DNA from 4 places in the Labrenzia sp. ATLA3 genome. Region 2 is predicted to be linked to each of the others. Evidence: riboswitches for the same ligand, from Rfam matches in the RefSeq annotation. Region 2 holds a riboswitch; each other region holds the start of a gene.
The links. Region 2 has a riboswitch for thiamine pyrophosphate ahead of AC2A6O_RS06945 (ABC transporter permease). Riboswitches for the same ligand answer to the same signal wherever they lie in the genome.
Positions count from the first base shown of each region.

Region 1: it holds a riboswitch for thiamine pyrophosphate, as region 2 does, so the genes downstream of both, thiO (glycine oxidase ThiO) here and AC2A6O_RS06945 (ABC transporter permease) in region 2, are expected to answer to the same signal.
Region 3: it holds a riboswitch for thiamine pyrophosphate, as region 2 does, so the genes downstream of both, thiM (hydroxyethylthiazole kinase) here and AC2A6O_RS06945 (ABC transporter permease) in region 2, are expected to answer to the same signal.
Region 4: it holds a riboswitch for thiamine pyrophosphate, as region 2 does, so the genes downstream of both, thiC (phosphomethylpyrimidine synthase ThiC) here and AC2A6O_RS06945 (ABC transporter permease) in region 2, are expected to answer to the same signal.

Region 1 covers NZ_JBXUKV010000001.1:341,424-345,631, reverse strand. Annotated here, with positions in the region: gene AC2A6O_RS01540 (pirin family protein) at 1-823, opposite strand, end outside; gene AC2A6O_RS01535 (P-loop NTPase family protein) at 982-1,494, shown strand; TPP riboswitch at 1,542-1,662, shown strand; gene thiO (glycine oxidase ThiO) at 1,824-2,801, shown strand; gene thiS (sulfur carrier protein ThiS) at 2,785-2,982, shown strand; gene AC2A6O_RS01520 (thiazole synthase) at 2,988-3,761, shown strand; gene AC2A6O_RS01515 (thiamine phosphate synthase) at 3,758-4,208, shown strand, end outside.
Region 2 covers NZ_JBXUKV010000002.1:532,736-536,943, forward strand. Annotated here, with positions in the region: gene AC2A6O_RS06940 (ABC transporter substrate-binding protein) at 1-788, opposite strand, end outside; gene AC2A6O_RS06945 (ABC transporter permease) at 811-1,566, opposite strand; TPP riboswitch at 1,714-1,820, opposite strand; gene AC2A6O_RS06950 (hypothetical protein) at 2,111-3,850, opposite strand; gene AC2A6O_RS06955 (adenylosuccinate synthase) at 4,117-4,208, opposite strand, start outside.
Region 3 covers NZ_JBXUKV010000004.1:559,329-563,536, reverse strand. Annotated here, with positions in the region: gene AC2A6O_RS14105 (DMT family transporter) at 1-310, shown strand, start outside; gene AC2A6O_RS14100 (hypothetical protein) at 545-952, opposite strand; gene AC2A6O_RS14095 (Lrp/AsnC ligand binding domain-containing protein) at 974-1,210, opposite strand; TPP riboswitch at 1,418-1,528, shown strand; gene thiM (hydroxyethylthiazole kinase) at 1,597-2,370, shown strand; gene thiD (bifunctional hydroxymethylpyrimidine kinase/phosphomethylpyrimidine kinase) at 2,408-3,214, shown strand; gene AC2A6O_RS14080 (TRAP transporter substrate-binding protein) at 3,216-4,208, shown strand, end outside.
Region 4 covers NZ_JBXUKV010000010.1:230,463-234,670, forward strand. Annotated here, with positions in the region: gene thiC (phosphomethylpyrimidine synthase ThiC) at 1-1,491, opposite strand, end outside; TPP riboswitch at 1,582-1,706, opposite strand; gene AC2A6O_RS26355 (LysR substrate-binding domain-containing protein) at 1,905-2,831, opposite strand; gene AC2A6O_RS26360 (GcvT family protein) at 2,926-4,208, shown strand, end outside.

The sequences.
Region 1 (4,208 bases), on a different contig from region 2:
AAGACACGAAGTTCCACCAGATATAACGCCGGCCATCCATCGGTTCGCCGCCAAGCACGACAAAACGGGCGGGCAGGGGGGATGCGTTTTCGATCACCAGATGATCGCCAGGTTTGAACACCAGAAGCTGCGCCGGATCGAAACTCTGGCCTGCGATGGTAATCTGGCCCGAAACGGTATAGAGGCCGCGTTCTTCCCACCCCGCATCGAGCGGGATCCTGGCTCCCGGTTCCAGCGTTATATCCGCATAGAACATGTCGGAGGCTGTCTTCACCGGCGCCTTGTGACCATAGAGCTCACCAGCAATAAGCCTGACCGACGCGCCCTTGTCGGAAAACTCCGGCTGTTCGTCAGTGCCGTGATGCTGGAAGGTCGGGTCTGTCTCTTCCAGATGTTTGGGGAGGGCAACCCAGCTCTGCAGGCCGAACAGGGGGCGTTTTTCCTGAAGCCGTTCCGGGCGTTCGCGTTCGGAATGAACGATGCCCTTGCCCGCGCTCATCCAGTTCAGAGCGCCGGGGGCTATTGCGATCTGCGTCCCGAGGCTGTCACGGTGGTACATCTCGCCTTCAAAGAGATAGGTCACGGTCGCCAGTCCGATATGGGGATGCGGTCGCACGTCAATGCCGCCGCCAACCAGCAGTTCTGCCGGTCCCATCTGGTCGAAGAAGATGAACGGGCCAACCATCCGACGTCTGGCAGAAGGCAGAGCGCGCCTGACCGAAAATCCGCCGAGATCGGAGGTCCGCGGTACGATGATCGTTTCGATCGGGTCACAGCTTGCAGCATTTCCCGGCACGGGATCAGGGCTATTCAACCAGCTCATCTGCCTCTCCATCAAACAACAGGGCGTCTTGCGGAGTAGATAGGCACTGACAAGCTGAAGTGTCCATTGAACAGTCTGTTTCGGGTTTTCATCTCCGGCACGATCTGTATAACGGCCAGCCCTTCCTTGCTTCTCTTTGGTGCGTCATGAAACGTGTGATGATTGTTGGAGGCCCGGGTTCGGGCAAAAGCACGCTCGCCGTTGCCCTTTGCCAGAAAACCGGACTGCCGGTCTACCATATGGACAAGATCCACTACCGGTCCGGTTGGAATGAACGGACGCGGCAGGAAAAGGACCAGATGACTCATGAGGTTCATCTGAAGGAGGCGTGGATCTTCGAAGGCGGCCATTCAAGCACCTACGCGGAACGTGTCGAGCGCGCCGATACGTTCATCTGGTTGGACTTTCCGGTCTCGCGCCGCATTTTTCGGGTGGTGAAGCGGTCCGTGCAATACCACGGACAGAGCCGGCCAGATCTGGCGGAAGGCTGCCCGGAGCAGTTCAACTGGCAAACCGTCGAATTCCTGAGGTTCATATGGCGAACCAGACACTCGGCCAGAGCCAAGCTGGAGCGCATCTACCGCGAACCTCCGCATCATCTGACAGTCTACCGTCTACGCACCCTTGCAGAGATCAACGACTTTCTGGACGGATGTCAGGAACGAAGCTGAAGATCTATTCGGTCTCTTGACAGTTACACCCGACGAGCGGCACAACAGACGCTCACCCGGGGGGCCTCGACAAGAGGCTGAGATACTGCTGGCGCGATTGCGCAGTGCAGGGACCCGACGAACCTGATCCAGGTCATGCTGGCGAAGGGAAGGTGCTCTCGGCCAAGTGCAATTGCCACCGCAATGCGACCACCCCGGCCACCTTTCCAAGCTGACTGTCCGAAGTGCGGGGCTGTTCCGGTCCTTGCGGAGAAGCGTTGAATGCAGGCGGTCTACCAGACATTCCGCGATGGCGAACGATTGACGTTCTCCCTGGCAAGAGAGGCGGGATGAAGGTCGGTATCAAAGGCGCCGGAGTTGCCGGTCTGGCTCTGGCGCATGAGCTTGTCTCGCGCGGTGTGCAAGTTGAGCTGCTGGAAAAGAACGGGGATCTGTCCGCCAGTGCCTCCTGGCTTGCTGGCGGTATGCTGGCGCCCTGGTGCGAGCGGGAGAGTGCCGAGGAAGTTGTTCTGCGGCTCGGGCAAACATCTATCGGCTGGTGGAGCAAGGCTCTGCCAGGGCAGGTCAGGCACAACGGGACACTGGTTGTTGCCGCGCCGCGCGATGCTGGTGAACTCAACCGGTTTGCATCTCGTACCAGTGGCTTTACATGGCTCGACAGTGACGCGCTGGGCACACTCGAGCCGGACCTTGCAGGCCGATTTGCAAAGGGACTTCATTTTGCCGCGGAAGCCCATCTCGATCCTCGGCAAGCTCTCACGGCGTTGCTGGCAAAAGTGTCTGCAAGCGGTGCAGAGGCCAGTTTTAAGACCGAGCACTTTGCTTCGGCAACCGATCTTGTCGCCGATTGTACCGGCATGGCTGCGCCCGATCCGCACCTGCGGCCCGTTCGCGGTGAAATGCTGCTGCTCCACGCGCCGGATGTCTCACTTTCGCGGCCTGTGCGTTTTCTGCACCCGCGCATCCCGGTCTATGTCGTGCCGCGTGACAACGGGGTCTTCATGGTCGGGGCGACCATGATTGAAAGCGGCGACCGGGAGGCGGTCAGTGTTCGGTCGACCATGGAACTCCTCAATGCCGCCTACGGCCTGCATCCGGGCTTTGCGGAGGCAAAGATCATCGAGACCGGGGCGGGCCTGCGCCCGGCCTATCCCGACAATCTTCCTCGCGTCACGCTTTCCGGCAACACGTTGTCACTGAACGGATTTTACAGGCACGGCTTTCTGCTTGCCCCGCATTTTGCCATGGAGGCAGCAGACAGGATCGTGCAACATCTTCAGGAGAAGTCCCTTGAAGCTAACCATTAACGGCGTACCTCAGGAAGTTGCCAGCGCGACGCTGGCAGCGCTTCTGGATGAGCTGGCCTATGACCATGAGTTTCTGGCCACGGCGCGCAACGGCGATCTGGTGTGCGCAGAAAAACGGGGCGATTGCGTCCTTGAGGCGGGAGACCGGATCGAGATCCTGTCACCGATGCAGGGAGGCTGACGATCATGTTTGAAGTTTATGGGGAACCGTTCGCATCGCGTTTTCTGCTCGGAACGGCGCAATATCCTTCACCGCAAATCCTGGCGGATGCGGTGAGGGCATCGGGTGCAGAAATTCTGACCGTGTCTCTGCGGCGTGAAACGGCGGGAAGTGGCACAGGTGGCAGGTTCTGGGATCTGATCCGGGAATTGAACGTCAAGGTACTGCCCAACACAGCCGGATGTCATTCGGTGAAGGAAGCTGTTACGACCGCAAGGATGGCGCGGGACCTTTTTCGCACCGACTGGATCAAGCTGGAAGTAATCGGCCATCACGACAGCCTGCAGCCGGATGTCTTTGGCCTTGTGGAGGCGGCAAGCATCCTGAGCGATGACGGCTTCAAGGTGTTTCCCTATACGACAGACGATATTGTCGTCGGCGAACGGCTGGTTGAGGCGGGCTGTCAGGTGTTGATGCCCTGGTGCGCGCCGATCGGTTCGGCGAAAGGGCCGGTCAATCTGGATGCCCTTCGTGCTTACCGCAGCCATTTCAGCGGCGTTCCTCTTGTCGTGGATGCCGGTCTCGGCCGGCCGTCTCACGCGGCCGCTGTTCTAGAACTCGGTTTCGATGCAGTGCTGTTGAATACGGCTGTCGCAAAGGCCGGACATCCAGTCGCCATGGCAAAGGCCTTTGCGATGGCAATCGAGGCCGGACGACTGGCCTGTGAAGCCCAACCCCTGGAACCTCGCGACATGGCGGTTCCTTCTACCCCGGTTCTTGGAATGGCGGTGTTTGAATGAAACTCGATCCTTTTTATCCCATCGTTGACAGTTCCGACTGGATCGCGCGGCTGGTGCCGCTTGGCATCAAACTGGTTCAACTGCGGATCAAGGACGCAAGCGAAGACATCCTGCGCAAGGAAATCGCAGCTTCCAGAAGCGTTTGCGTGAACCACGGTTGCCAACTTGTCGTCAACGACTATTGGCAACTCGCGATCGAAGAGGGCTGCGATTTTGTCCATCTTGGTCAGGAAGACCTTGCCGACGCCGACGTTGCAGCCATTTGCAAAGCCGGTTTGAAACTTGGCGTGTCGACCCATGACGGCGAAGAGCTGCAAACAGCTCTTGCTACCGAGCCCGATTATGTCGCGCTCGGGCCCGTCTATCCGACGATCTTGAAAGAGCTCAAATGGGCACCGCAAGGCCTTGAAAAGATCGGCCGGTGGAAGCAGCAGATCGGCAGCCTTC
Region 2 (4,208 bases):
TTCAGCTCGTCATTGAGGTTCGGATACGCCTCTATGAAGGCATTCCAGGCTTCTTCCGGGTGATTGGTCAGATAGATGGTTGCCGCTTCCACAGCCGCCAGGAACTTTTGGAAGCGCGGATCGTCCGTCTTGTCCTTGTTGACCACATAGATCAGCTCGTCAAAGATCGGCACATCGTTTTCTTCCGGAAAGAAGGCCTTGCCCGGTTTGCCTTCGATCTCGAGCTGGGTCAGCTCGAAATTGCGGTAGCCGCCAATCACAGCGTCCACCTGTCCGGCAAGCAGCGATCCCGACAATGCGAAATTGACGTTGACCAGCTCCACATCATCGATGGTCAATCCTGCCGATTGCAGCATCTGTCCCAGCATCGCATCCTCAAATCCGGACACGGAAAAACCGATGCTCTTGCCCTTCAGGTCCTTAAGCTCCTGAATGGGGCCGTCTTTCAGCACGATGAGCGAATTGAGCGGCGTTTCCACCAGCGTGCCGATCCACTTCAGTGGCAGTTCCTCTTCAATCTGCGCATGAAGCGTCGGCTGATAGGACACCGCAATATCGCCCTGCCCGGCAGCCACCAGCTTTGGCGGCATGGCCGGATCCGCAGGTTCGATGATCTCAACGTCCAGACCTTCCGCCTCGAAGAAGCCCTTCGTCTGCGCCGTGACCAGCGGCGCGTGGTCCGGATTTACGAACCAGTCGAGCAGCAAGGTCAGTTTCTCGCCGGCCTGCGCCGGTCCCGACGCCAGCAACCCGGCGGCAAGAACAAGAGACAGGAAGTGTTTTTTCATGAGGTCCTCCGTTGAGCGGCAGCTAGCTGAGCGTCTGCCAGGGAACAAGAATTCGGGTGAGATGGTTCACGGCAAAGCGCATGATCAGCACCATGGCCGCGAGAAGGATGAGCGCGGCGAACATCACGTCCGCCTGCATCCGGTTGCTGCTTTGAAGCATGATGAAGGCGAGGCCTCCCTTCGCCCCTGCCCACTCGCCGATGATCGCCCCCATGGGCGCAAACACGGCGGCAACCCGCAAGCCGGAGGCGAACGCCGGCAAGCCTGACGGCAGGCGGAAGAACCAGAGTTCCTTCAAACGAGACAGACGATAGAGCCGGGCAAGATCGTGCAACCCCGGGTCCAGCCGCTGCAGGCCGTCGAAAAAGGTCGATGTGACGGTGAAAAAGATGACCAGGATGATGACGACGATCTTGGATGCCAGCCCGAACCCGAGCCAGAGCACCAGGATCGGAGCGATCGCGAAGACAGGCAGGGCCTGAGTGACCAGAATGGGCGGCATGGCCAGTCTGGCGGCAACCGGAAACAGCCACAACAGAATGGAAAGCAGCGCCCCGGCCGCAGCCCCCAGCACGAAGCCGAGCACGGTCTCGTAGGCGGTGATGCCTGCATGTTGCAGCAGAAAGCCGGCATGTTTGACGAAGGCGGCAAAGACCCGGTCCGGACCGGGCAGAATGTAATGCTGCGTATCGAAGATATGGACGATGGCCGCCCAGATCGCCACGGTCACAAGCAGGCCGAACAAGGACCTGGCAACAGCCTTCAGGAAAACAATCATCCGATAGGCCCCGTTGCAATGCGCAAACAGGAACGCTTATGAGCCGATACCGGCAGTCGGATAAGCAGCCAGGGCTGCGGTCGCAGACACTTACGCATAGGATCTCCCGTCTTCGGACAAGCCGAAAATGACAATGGAGATCCGGGAATAGGCTAAGGATTCCGTCCCTTCGCCGGCATGACCCGGATCAGGTTCTAAGGGTTCGGCGTTGCGCCATCTCAGTTCCGGAAACCGGAACACCCCTCGGACCAAGTCGGAACATGCCCTGTGCGGCGAAAAAAGGCAAGTCGCCGTGAAGAGGTTTTAACCCGTTGCCAAAGACGGACGCCGCCCACCCGGAGCACCTGCACTCGGGCACGTGAGCAAGAACCCAGGTCGGTAACCTGCAAAAAACGATAAGCCTACGGAGAAGATGAGATTTCTGGTCCTCGCCCGGCTCGCAATTCATTGAGCCAGGATGGCGATGGAATGAGCGTCCATGCGCAGCATCGCAGAAGCCGCAGCAAAGCGGCTTCTTCAGATGTTCAAGGCAGGCGAAGAGTGCTTACCCGGCCTGCCAGGCCGTGATCGCTTTTTCGACAGCGTCCGCACCGACAGTCCCTTTTTCAAGGGTCAGGATACCGCGCTTGCCGTTTTCATAAAGCATCGGAATGTCGATCCAGCCGCGTTCACGCAGCAAAGCGAGATTGCGTTGCTGCTCGTTCGGCAGGCTGGACAGGGCAATCCAGAAAAAGCCCGGAGACACCTTCACCGAAGCACCAATCAGCGCGTCGCCGCGGGCTTCTTCCGTAGGCTTCATGACGAGACCCGGAACGTTGACGACATCACCCGCAGCGAAGTTTTCCGGAAACTCGTACCTGATCTCGACGAGATGGCTGGCCGGCAGGGAGTTATCGTCATTCGGCTTGATACGAATGTCGACTTTCACATCGCGCTCGGGAATTTCGACGGACGCACTCAGAACCGCCAGGGCTTCACCGTCGAGGTTGGTTTCTTCCTCGACACTCCACACAACAGCACCTTGCGCCGCAGTGCCCGCGCCACCGGATTCTTCACCTTCTTCATAAAGGATCGAGCGCTGGACTGAAGAATCAGCCGCCGAGGCAGAGGGAGCAGGCGCGTTGTCATCGGGCGAAATCGCCGACAGATTGTCTGCCGGGACGGCAACCGGATTTTCGGGTGCCGCAGGCGTCTGATCGCTATCGGTGCTCGTGACGATGGATGGTTGAGCGGGCTCGGGGGTGGCCGGCGTGTCGGCCTGAGAGGTATCGGACTGTCCGGTGATGGTCGTCGTGGTCACCGTACGGGCATCAGGCGCGACCACATCCGCCTCGCCTTCGTTCAACAGACGGTCGGTGTTCTTCGACGGCTCGTCGCCTTCGCCGGCAGTTGCCGAGACCGGCGGCTCCACATTCGAGACCGGTTGGCTGTCCGAAGCCGTTTGGGAAGACGATGTGGCAGGTACAGTGCCATTGTCTGCGCTTTGATCGCCTGCGGGTATCAGGAAATAAGCCCCGCCCAGAAGGACCAACACCAGCAGAACGGCAGCAATCACAATCGGAACGGTCCGGCTGCCGGATGCATCGCCGCGCAGCGCATCGGACGCCTTCGGCTTGGACCGCTTGTTGCGGTCTTTCTTCGGCGCCCGCTCTTGCTTGGGCTTGCCGGTCTCATCAGCTTGGTACGGCTGATCGACGGAAACGGATGCCGCTGCATCGTTTGTCGGTTCGAACAGGCCATCATCCGCCGGTTCCGCCTGCGCCGGTCCACCGAACGAAGGTTCCTGGCGCACGGGCGCCGCGCTCGGGTCGGAAGCTTCCTTTGCGCTGTGAACGGCCTGGCTGGCCGCCGTGCCAAGGGCTTCAGCCTGAGAAAGGGTTTCCTTCAGGGGCGAAGGCGCCGGTGTTTCCACCGTAGGCGCAGCAGTTTCTTCCGGCTCCTGCGGGGCCGGCACTTCCGGTGCAGCCTCTGCGGCTGGCTCAACCTGCGGCGGTGTCACCGGCGGAGCGGCGACCTCCGGCTCGGGAGCAGGCGTTTCAACCTTGGGAACGGTTGGATTGAGACCCAGGCTTTCGCGTGCAGCCTCGGCCTCCACCTTGCGGATGGATTCTTCCAGACGCAGCTGCTCAGCCGTGATTTCAGACGGCGCCAAAGGCGGTTCATAGGCTTTGAGCTGATTGACGATGGCATTGCGCGCACGGCTGTAAACGCTTCTGCGTGCAGCGCCATTGTTTTCAGGTAAAGACGCGATCGTTTTCTTCAGAATTGAATAGTAATCAGCCATCTTCCTGCCTACCGGCCGACTGCAAGGATCTGTTCTGCGGGCCCGAGATTTCGTTTCTTTCTCAGGCTTATAGCAAGTTTTTTGAAAACAGGTGCTATTTCTTCAATATGTTCGCCGCGACAGAGAACCTTGCAGTACCCTTTTTCCTAACACAATTTTGTCTATTCGACACACACATGGAACGCCGAAAACGAAGGGCGGTTGCATGCAGTGATTCGCAGCACGCAACCTAAGTCCTTAATAATGTGCTTTTAGTGTCGCATATCTCAATCCTGGAACGGATTCTGCACAAGAATTGTGTCGTCCCGTTCCGGACTTGTCGATAGAAGAGCGACCGGAGCACCGATCAGTTCTTCGA
Region 3 (4,208 bases), on a different contig from region 2:
CTGGATCGTGCCGGATCTGCCCACGGCCGGGCTGCTGTTGCTGATCGGTCTTGCCGGCGGTGTCGGCCAGATCCTGCTCACGCAGAGCTACCGCTTTGCCGATGCCTCCACCGTTGCACCGTTCGACTATGTCAACATGCTGTGGGCGATCATTGTCGGCTGGGTGATCTTCAATGAAACGCCGCTGCCGACGGTGGTGCTGGGGGCGGCAATCGTGATTGCCGCCGGTATCTTCGTCATCTACCGTGAACACAAGCTCGGCCTGGACCGGACCAAGGCCCGCCGGGCGTCGTCGCCGTCGCGTTCGTAGGCGGGAGAGACAAGAGGGCAGGTCACACTGCCTTTCCTGAGTCATTCCGGACAAGTGAGGCGAAGCCGAGCGCTGATCCGGAATCCAGACTTATTTCGCGCCTTTGGCGCGGCATTACACGAATAGAAAAGAGTTCGCTCCGCTCACGCTGATGCGCTGGATTCCGGATCTGCGCGCAGCTTTACTGCGCTTGTCCGGAATGACGGCGAATACGGGTGGTTTCTTAATTCAGCCTTATTGCGGCTTGTACTCGAACCGCTCGGTCGCGCTCTTGGTGCCGTCCTTGTAGATCAGCTGCACGCTGATCGACTGGGCCGACCCGGCGGGAAGTTCCAGGTACGGTTTTTCCTTGAGCACGACGTTGGGGTTGTCCGGATCACAGGCTTCCAGTTGCCATTCCTGGTCAATCGGGCCGTCGTTCAGTCCGTAGAAGACATAGTCGATACCGCACTTCCAGGATTCCAGGTGGGTGAAATAGATCAGCTCCTGGCCCTGCCAGTCGCGGAATGACACCCAGTTGGCCTTGGTCATGTCCAGGATCTGCTTGATCTGCTCCGGCGGCATGCCTTGCGCGGATGCGGTGGTGCTGAGGGGGGCAAGAGCAAGGCTCAGGCAAAGGGCTGCGGATTTAAGAAGCTGCATGGAAATTGTCCGGGTCTGACCTTAGAAAGCTTTGAAGGTTATGATGGTTTTGGTGTCCTGAATGCCGTCGATCGGATGGACCTTCTCGTTCACGAAATGACCGATGTCCGAACCGTCCTCGACATAGAATTTCACCAGGAGATCGTAGTCGCCGGAGGTCGAATAGACTTCGGACGCAATTTCAGCGTCCGCAATTGCGTTGGCAACCTGATAGGTCTTGCCCAACTGGCATTTGATCATCACGAAAAACGGTACCATGGGGCGCTCCGGCAGTTGGGGTTTGAAGTGGGTGAGCGTGTCACCTGAACCGTTCACCGGGCCGTTCGGTTTCGAAAAAGGGCCGGGCGACAGATTCACAAAAAGTAGACTAGGACATCGCCCATCTCCTTGCGCCAGTCAATTGCGGAGTGGCGGCTCTGCACATGCCGGGTCTTGCAATCGCGCTGCCAGCTTGTTAGCAGTGCAAACATCTCATGGGGGTGCCCGGCCATTCAGGTTCGGGCTGAGAGGCGGCTTGCCAACTCCTTGAACCTGATCCGGCTGATACCGGCGGAGGGATTTGAGATCATGATGCAAACACCACTTCCCGCAACACGTCTTTTCCGGAATACCGGCAATGGGTTTTCCGTCACAGGAGAGCCGTTATGAGCCTGTCCGTCGCCGCTTCCACGCAGGCGTTGAGCGCTGAACTTGTCTTCACCATGCTGGAGCGAGTGCGGCAGAAAACGCCGCGTGTTCACGCTATAACCAACGCTGTCGCGCAGAATTTCACTGCCAATGTGCTGCTGGCACTTGGCGCCATCCCTTCCATGACGATCGCGCGGGAGGAAGTTGCCGCCTTTGCTGGCGGCGCCGACGCGCTGCTGGTGAACCTCGGCACGCTCGACGAGGAACGCCGCGCGGCCATCCCGCTTGCCATCGAAGCTGCCAGGAAGGCCGGCCGGCCGGTCTGTGTCGATCCGGTTTTCGTCAACCGGTCCCCCGTTCGCTGTGCCTTTGCGCGTGAGCTTCTGGAGCCGAAACCGGATCTGGTGCGGCTGAATTCGGATGAACTTGCCGCGCTTTTGCCGGATCGGGCGGATGTCGATAACCTGATAGAGGCGGGAACGGTTTTTGCCGTGACCGGCCCGGAGGACAGGATCGAAAGCCGGGGTGAAGACTTCCTGCTGCGCAACGGTGATCCGCTGATGTCGCGCGTGACGGCCACCGGCTGTGCTGGTGGTGCGGTTCTGGCAGCGTTCCTGAGTGTCGAAAACGACCGGGCGTTGGCCGCCGCTTGCGGACTGTCCGTCTTTAACATTGCCGGCGAAATTGCCGCGGGCCAGTCGGCCGGGCCGGGCAGTCTCGTGCCGGAATTGCTCGACGCGCTCTATTCACTGACCGACCGCGACATTGAAACCCGTCTCAAGACCGGCTGATGCGCGCTTGCCGTCATTTTACATTCTGGAGGCTTTCATGACCGCAATCGCGGTGACCATTGCAGGATCGGATTCCGGCGGCGGAGCCGGTATTCAGGCGGATCTCAAGACCTTCTCCGCCAATGGTGTCTATGGCGCGAGCGTCATTGCGGCACTAACAGCGCAGAACACGCTGGGTGTCAGCGCCATTCACGATGTGCCGCCGGATTTCGTCCGCGCCCAGATGACCGCAGTCTTCACCGACCTGACCGTCAAGGCAACCAAGATCGGCATGCTGTCGAAGGTCGATACGATCGAGGCCGTGGCGGAAGGGCTGCAGACGCTCGAGACGGGCACAGTGGTGCTTGATCCTGTGATGGTTGCCGCATCCGGGGATCCCCTGTTGGCGGACAGTGCCGTGGACACGTTGATCACCCTGTTGCTGCCGCTGGCCGACATCGTGACACCGAACCTGCATGAAGCTGCCCGCATGTTGCAGGCCGATGTGGCGGCAGACGAAACGCAGATGCACACACAGGCAGAGCGTCTTCTCGGCCTCGGAGCCAACTCGGTTCTGCTCAAGGGCGGGCACGGGGCCGGCGCGCAAAGTGCGGACCTGCTGCTGGACCGTGAAGGCAATGCGATCTGGCTCCGGTCCGACAGGGTCAAGACCGACAACACCCACGGAACCGGCTGTACGCTGTCGTCGGCCATAGCCGCGGGACTTGCCAAGGGGCAGGACATGGAAGCGGCCGTACGGTCCGCCAAATCCTATATTCAGGCCGCAATCGCCGCCGCCGATGAATTGCACATCGGCAGTGGTCATGGCCCCGTTCATCATTTCCACGCGTTCTGGAGCAAGTGAGATGACCAGTCAGCCAAAGACCGAAACCGGACGGATCAGTCGCAGAGGGCTTCTGGGGGCATCCGCCGCCGTCGGAGCCAGCGCATTGGCTGCCCCTGCGCTGGCGCAGGAACAGGCGACGCTGGAATGGAAGATGGTGACATCCTGGCCGAAAAACCTGCCGGGTCCCGGGATGACGGCGCAGCGCATTGCGGACAGGATCGAACTTATGTCCGGAGGACGGCTGCGCATCCGGCTTTACGCAGCCGGTGAACTGGTGCCGGCGCTGGGCGTGTTCGAGGCAGTTTCCGCGGGTACGGCGCAGATGGCGCATACGGCCTCGTTTTTCTGGCAGGGCAAGATCCCGGCCTCGGTCTATTTCACGGCCATCCCGTTCGGCCTGCTGCCGCATGAACACATTACCTGGATCGAACAGGGGGGCGGTCAGGCGCTCTGGGACGAGCTTTATGCTCCCTTCGGGCTACGGCCCGTCATGGCCGGAAATACCGGCGTTCAGATGGGGGGCTGGTTCAAGCGCGAGATCAACACGCTGGACGATCTCAAGGGGCTGAAGATCCGCATGCCGGGTCTTGGCGGCGAAGTGATGCGCAGGCTTGGGGCAACGCCTATCAGTCTGCCACCCGGCGAGCTGTTCCAGGCGCTGGACAGCGGGGTGCTGGATGCCACGGAATTCCTGGGGCCATGGTCGGACCGTGCAATGGGCTTCCAGAAAGCTGCCAAGTCCTACTATACGCCCGGGTTTCATGAGCCCAACGGAACCGGTGAAGCGATCTTCAACACAGTGGCGCTGGAAGGTCTGCCGGAAGACCTTCGCGCGATCATTCTGGAAGCCTGCAAAGCCGAAAACGGCCGGTCGCTTGCCGAAAGCGATTGGGAAAATGCGGGCGCGCTGCAGCTGTTGCAGGAGGAAGACGGCGTCGTTGTTCGCCCCTATCCGGATGATGTGCTGGAGGCGCTGCGGGCGACCTCTGCCGAGGTGCTGGCCGAATTTGCA
Region 4 (4,208 bases), on a different contig from region 2:
GGCGATCTTGTAGGTGATCACGCCTGTCTTCACGTCGTCGCGATCTGGAAGGCCGAGATGCTCCTTGGGCGTGACATAGCAGAGCATCGCCGTTCCAAACCAGCCGATCATCGCCGCGCCGATGCCAGACGTGATGTGATCGTAGCCGGGAGCGATGTCGGTCGTCAGCGGGCCGAGCGTGTAGAATGGCGCTTCACCGCACACGTCGAGCTGCTTGTCCATGTTCTCCTTGATCTTGTGCATCGGTACATGCCCGGGACCTTCGATCATGACCTGGCAATCCTTCGCCCAGGCCGTTTTCGTCAGTTCACCAAGCGTTTCCAGCTCGGCGAATTGCGCGGCGTCGTTGGCATCGGCAATCGAGCCCGGCCGCAGACCGTCGCCGAGCGAGAAGGAAACATCATAGGCCCTGGCGATGTCGCAGATTTCTTCGAAATGCTCGTAGAGGAAGCTCTCCTTGTGATGATGCAGGCACCATTTGGCCATGATCGAACCGCCGCGCGAGACGATGCCGGTGACCCGGTTGACGGTCAGCGGAATGTAGTGAAGCCGCACGCCGGCGTGGATGGTGAAATAATCGACTCCCTGCTCTGCCTGTTCGATCAGCGTGTCGCGGAAGATCTCCCAGGTCAGATCCTCGGCAACGCCGCCGACTTTCTCTAGTGCCTGATAGAGCGGCACCGTGCCAATCGGAACCGGCGAATTGCGGATGATCCATTCACGGATGTTGTGGATGTTGCGGCCGGTCGACAGGTCCATGACGGTATCGGCGCCCCAGCGGGTCGCCCAGACCATCTTCTCGACCTCCTCGGCCATCGACGAGGTGACCGCGGAATTGCCGATATTGGCGTTGATCTTCACCAAAAAATTCCGGCCGATGATCATCGGCTCTGCTTCCGGGTGGTTGATGTTCGACGGGATGATCGCCCGGCCGCGGGCAACTTCCTCGCGGACGAAGTCAGGCGTGACGAAATCCGGGATAGCGGCGCCAAAGCTCTCGCCATCACGGCCAGCCTCACCCCTCAGTGCCTTGCGCCCGAGGTTCTCGCGAATAGCGATGAATTCCATTTCCGGGGTAATGATGCCGGCACGTGCATAGGCCATCTGGGTGACCGCCTTTCCGGCCCTGGCGCGGCGTGGTGTCTTGAGGTTCGGGAATCCCGGGGTCAGACGCTCTCCGCTGGCAAAGCCGTTGTCCTCGGGCTTGACCATGCGGCCCTCGTATTCCTCCGTGTCACTGCGGGCGGCGATCCACTCAGTGCGAAGCCGCGGCAGGCCCTTTTCGATGTCGATGGATTGGGCCGGATCGGTGTAGGGACCGGAGGCATCGTAGACTGCCACCGGCGGCTCGCCCGCAGTCGGATGAACCGCGATCTCACGCATGGGCACGCGGATAAACGGATGGATTTCACCCGGTTTGTAAACCTTGGTCGAGGCCGGCAGCGGCTCTTTGGTGATCTCGGACGTGATCGCCTTGACGGGAAAATTCATTTGAGGCTCCAATCTTCAGGTTGGAGACCCAGTTCGAAGCCGGAAAGATGGAAAGACGCCACAACAGCCCGCATCCGGGGCAACGTCAGACTTGCAGCGCTCGCACCGTCCCTACGCCAGTATGAACTGGATCAGGTTCAACGGGTCACTGCGCTGCCGTCTTGAACGGCCCAGCAGAATCTCAGCCCCTTGGCGGGACCCCCCTGGTAACGTTGCCATCGACCGTCAAAATGGGGCCATTGTCAATGCAAAGTGGGACGGTTCGAAGCATTTTTAACAAGACTGGCTACCTCCCTAGAGGTTAGCCAAGCCTGGTGCCGCCACTCGACTTCCTTGGTCAATTCGCGCGATTCAGCCCTTAATCATCTCGGCGTATCTCTTTGAAAAATGTCAAAGGTTCGGCTGGTCACCGCTCACTCAAAAGAGAATGCGGCATCGGCACTTTGTTGAAGAAGCCAGTCTCGAAACAGCAAAGCACCTGGCTTCGGTGGCCTTTGCGCCGGCATGACGAGGAAAATCGTTTCGCCTGATCGATAGACCGACTTTAGCGGATAAACGAGGCGCCCGGCGCGCACATGGTCTTGCACCAGGTGTTTCCATCCAAGCGCAATCCCATGGCCGTGAACTGCCGCTTCAATAGAGGCCAGCGCATCGGTGAAGACGGCATCGAGATCCAATTTTGTCACCGGGACGGAGTGATGCATCATCCACTCTTTCCAACCCAGACGCGTTCGGTGTCGCTCCTCAAAATGCAGAAGCGGGTGCTTGAGAAGCTGTGCCGGCGTTGAAATGGGGCCTCGCTCGCGCAGATACTCCGGGCTGCAAACCGGGAGGATCTCCTCGGTGACGAATTCCCAGGCATGGACGCCGGGCCACTCCCCGCGCCCGAGCCGCGCCGAAAGATCGATATCCTCGACAATGAGATCCTGATCGTCCCGGCTGCTTTCGGCAATGTGGAGCGAAACGTCGGGATACTTTGCCTTGAAACCTTTCAGCCGCGGCAACAGCCAAAGCTGAATGAACGAGGTCGAGAAGGAAACTCGCACCGTGTCCTTTGAAAGCTGACGTCTCAGCGAGGTCAGCACCATATGCAAATGGTCAAACGACTGCTGGATTTCCTTGTAGAACCGCAACCCCTCCGCCGTCAGTTCCAGGCGCTTGTGTTCGCGCCGGAAGAGCTGAAGTCCGGTCGCCTCTTCCAAAAGCTTGATCGTTTTACTGACCGCTGGCTGACTGACATTCAATTCTTCGGCCGCAGCCGTGAAACTGCCACGCCGCGCGGCAGCTTCAAAAACGAAAAGATAATTGGCCGAAGGAACAAGCGAGCGTAACCGATGCATAATTTCAGGTTATGCCAGTTTGCATTTTTTGCAACGTTACAAGCCGGTTTTGCGGTCGGTAATCTCACGTTGAAGCAACCAAAGGAATGACCCCATGCGAACTCATGCTCGTGCTGTCGTAATCGGTGGCGGCTGCGTCGGCGCAGCAATTCTTTATGGCTTGGCAAAACGCGGTTGGACGGATGTGGCTCTTCTCGAAAGAACCCAGTTAACCGCAGGTTCGACCTGGCACGCGGCTGGCCTTATTCCCTCTTACGCGCGCAATATCAATGTCGGCCTGATGATTGCGAAAACGATCGAGATCTATGAGGGTCTTGAAGCCGAAACCGGTCAGCATGTCGGCTGGCACAAGTGCGGCCAGCTTCGCATTGCCAATACAAGCGACCGGCTCGATGAATACAAGAGCTACATGAGCGTCGCCGCCGTACAGGGAATTCGCGCCGAGTTGGTAACCCCTTCCGAAGCCCGCGAACTCTGGCCGCTTCTGGAAAACAACACCGATATGCTGGCCGCGCTTTATCACCCCGATGATGGTCATATCGCGCCGGCTGACGTCACGCAGGCCATGGCGAAAGGGGCACGCGACCTTGGCGCCAAGGTGCATCTCAAAACAGAGGTAAAGAGCTTCGAGCGAACCTCCGGCGGGGAATGGAAAATCCACACAAATAACGGCGAGATCATCTGCGAACACATTATTTGCGCGACCGGGAACTACGCCCGTCAGACAGGTGCCATGCTTGGTCTCGAAATCCCCGCCATTCCCATTCTGCATCAATACTGGATCACGGATAAGGTGCCGGAAATCGTCGAGCGCAAGCGTCAGGGCCTGCCGGAAATGCCAATCCTCCGCGACGAGGGTTTTGAGGGCTATCTCCGGGAAGAAGGCGACGGGCTCATGTTCGGCCCTTACGAAAGAACCGAACACCTGAAGCTCTTTGCCGAAAACGGCGTTCCAGAGTGGTTCGGCGCAGATCTCGTGGAAGAAGACTTCGACGCCGTTGCCTGGAACTGGGAAACAGCCATCGAGATGGTTCCTGCCCTTGGCCGGGTCGGCATCAAGGCCAATGTCCGTGGTCCGTTCCAGATGACTGCTGACGAACTACCGCTGGTCGGGCCCGCCTGGGGCCTTGAGAATGTCTGGCTTGCCGAAGGCGTGCCCGGCGGCATCCTGTGGGGTGGGGCGATCGGCTACTATCTGTCGGAACGCATTGTGGAAGGCGCCAACAGCCTCAACACGTCAGATCTCGATCCACGCCGTTTCGGCGATTACGCCAACAAGGAGTGGACGCGCCAGAAGGTGAAACAAAGCTGGGGCACCCATGCAGAACTTCACTTTCCGGGCCAGGACATGCCGGCCGCGCGCCCTCAAAAGACTGC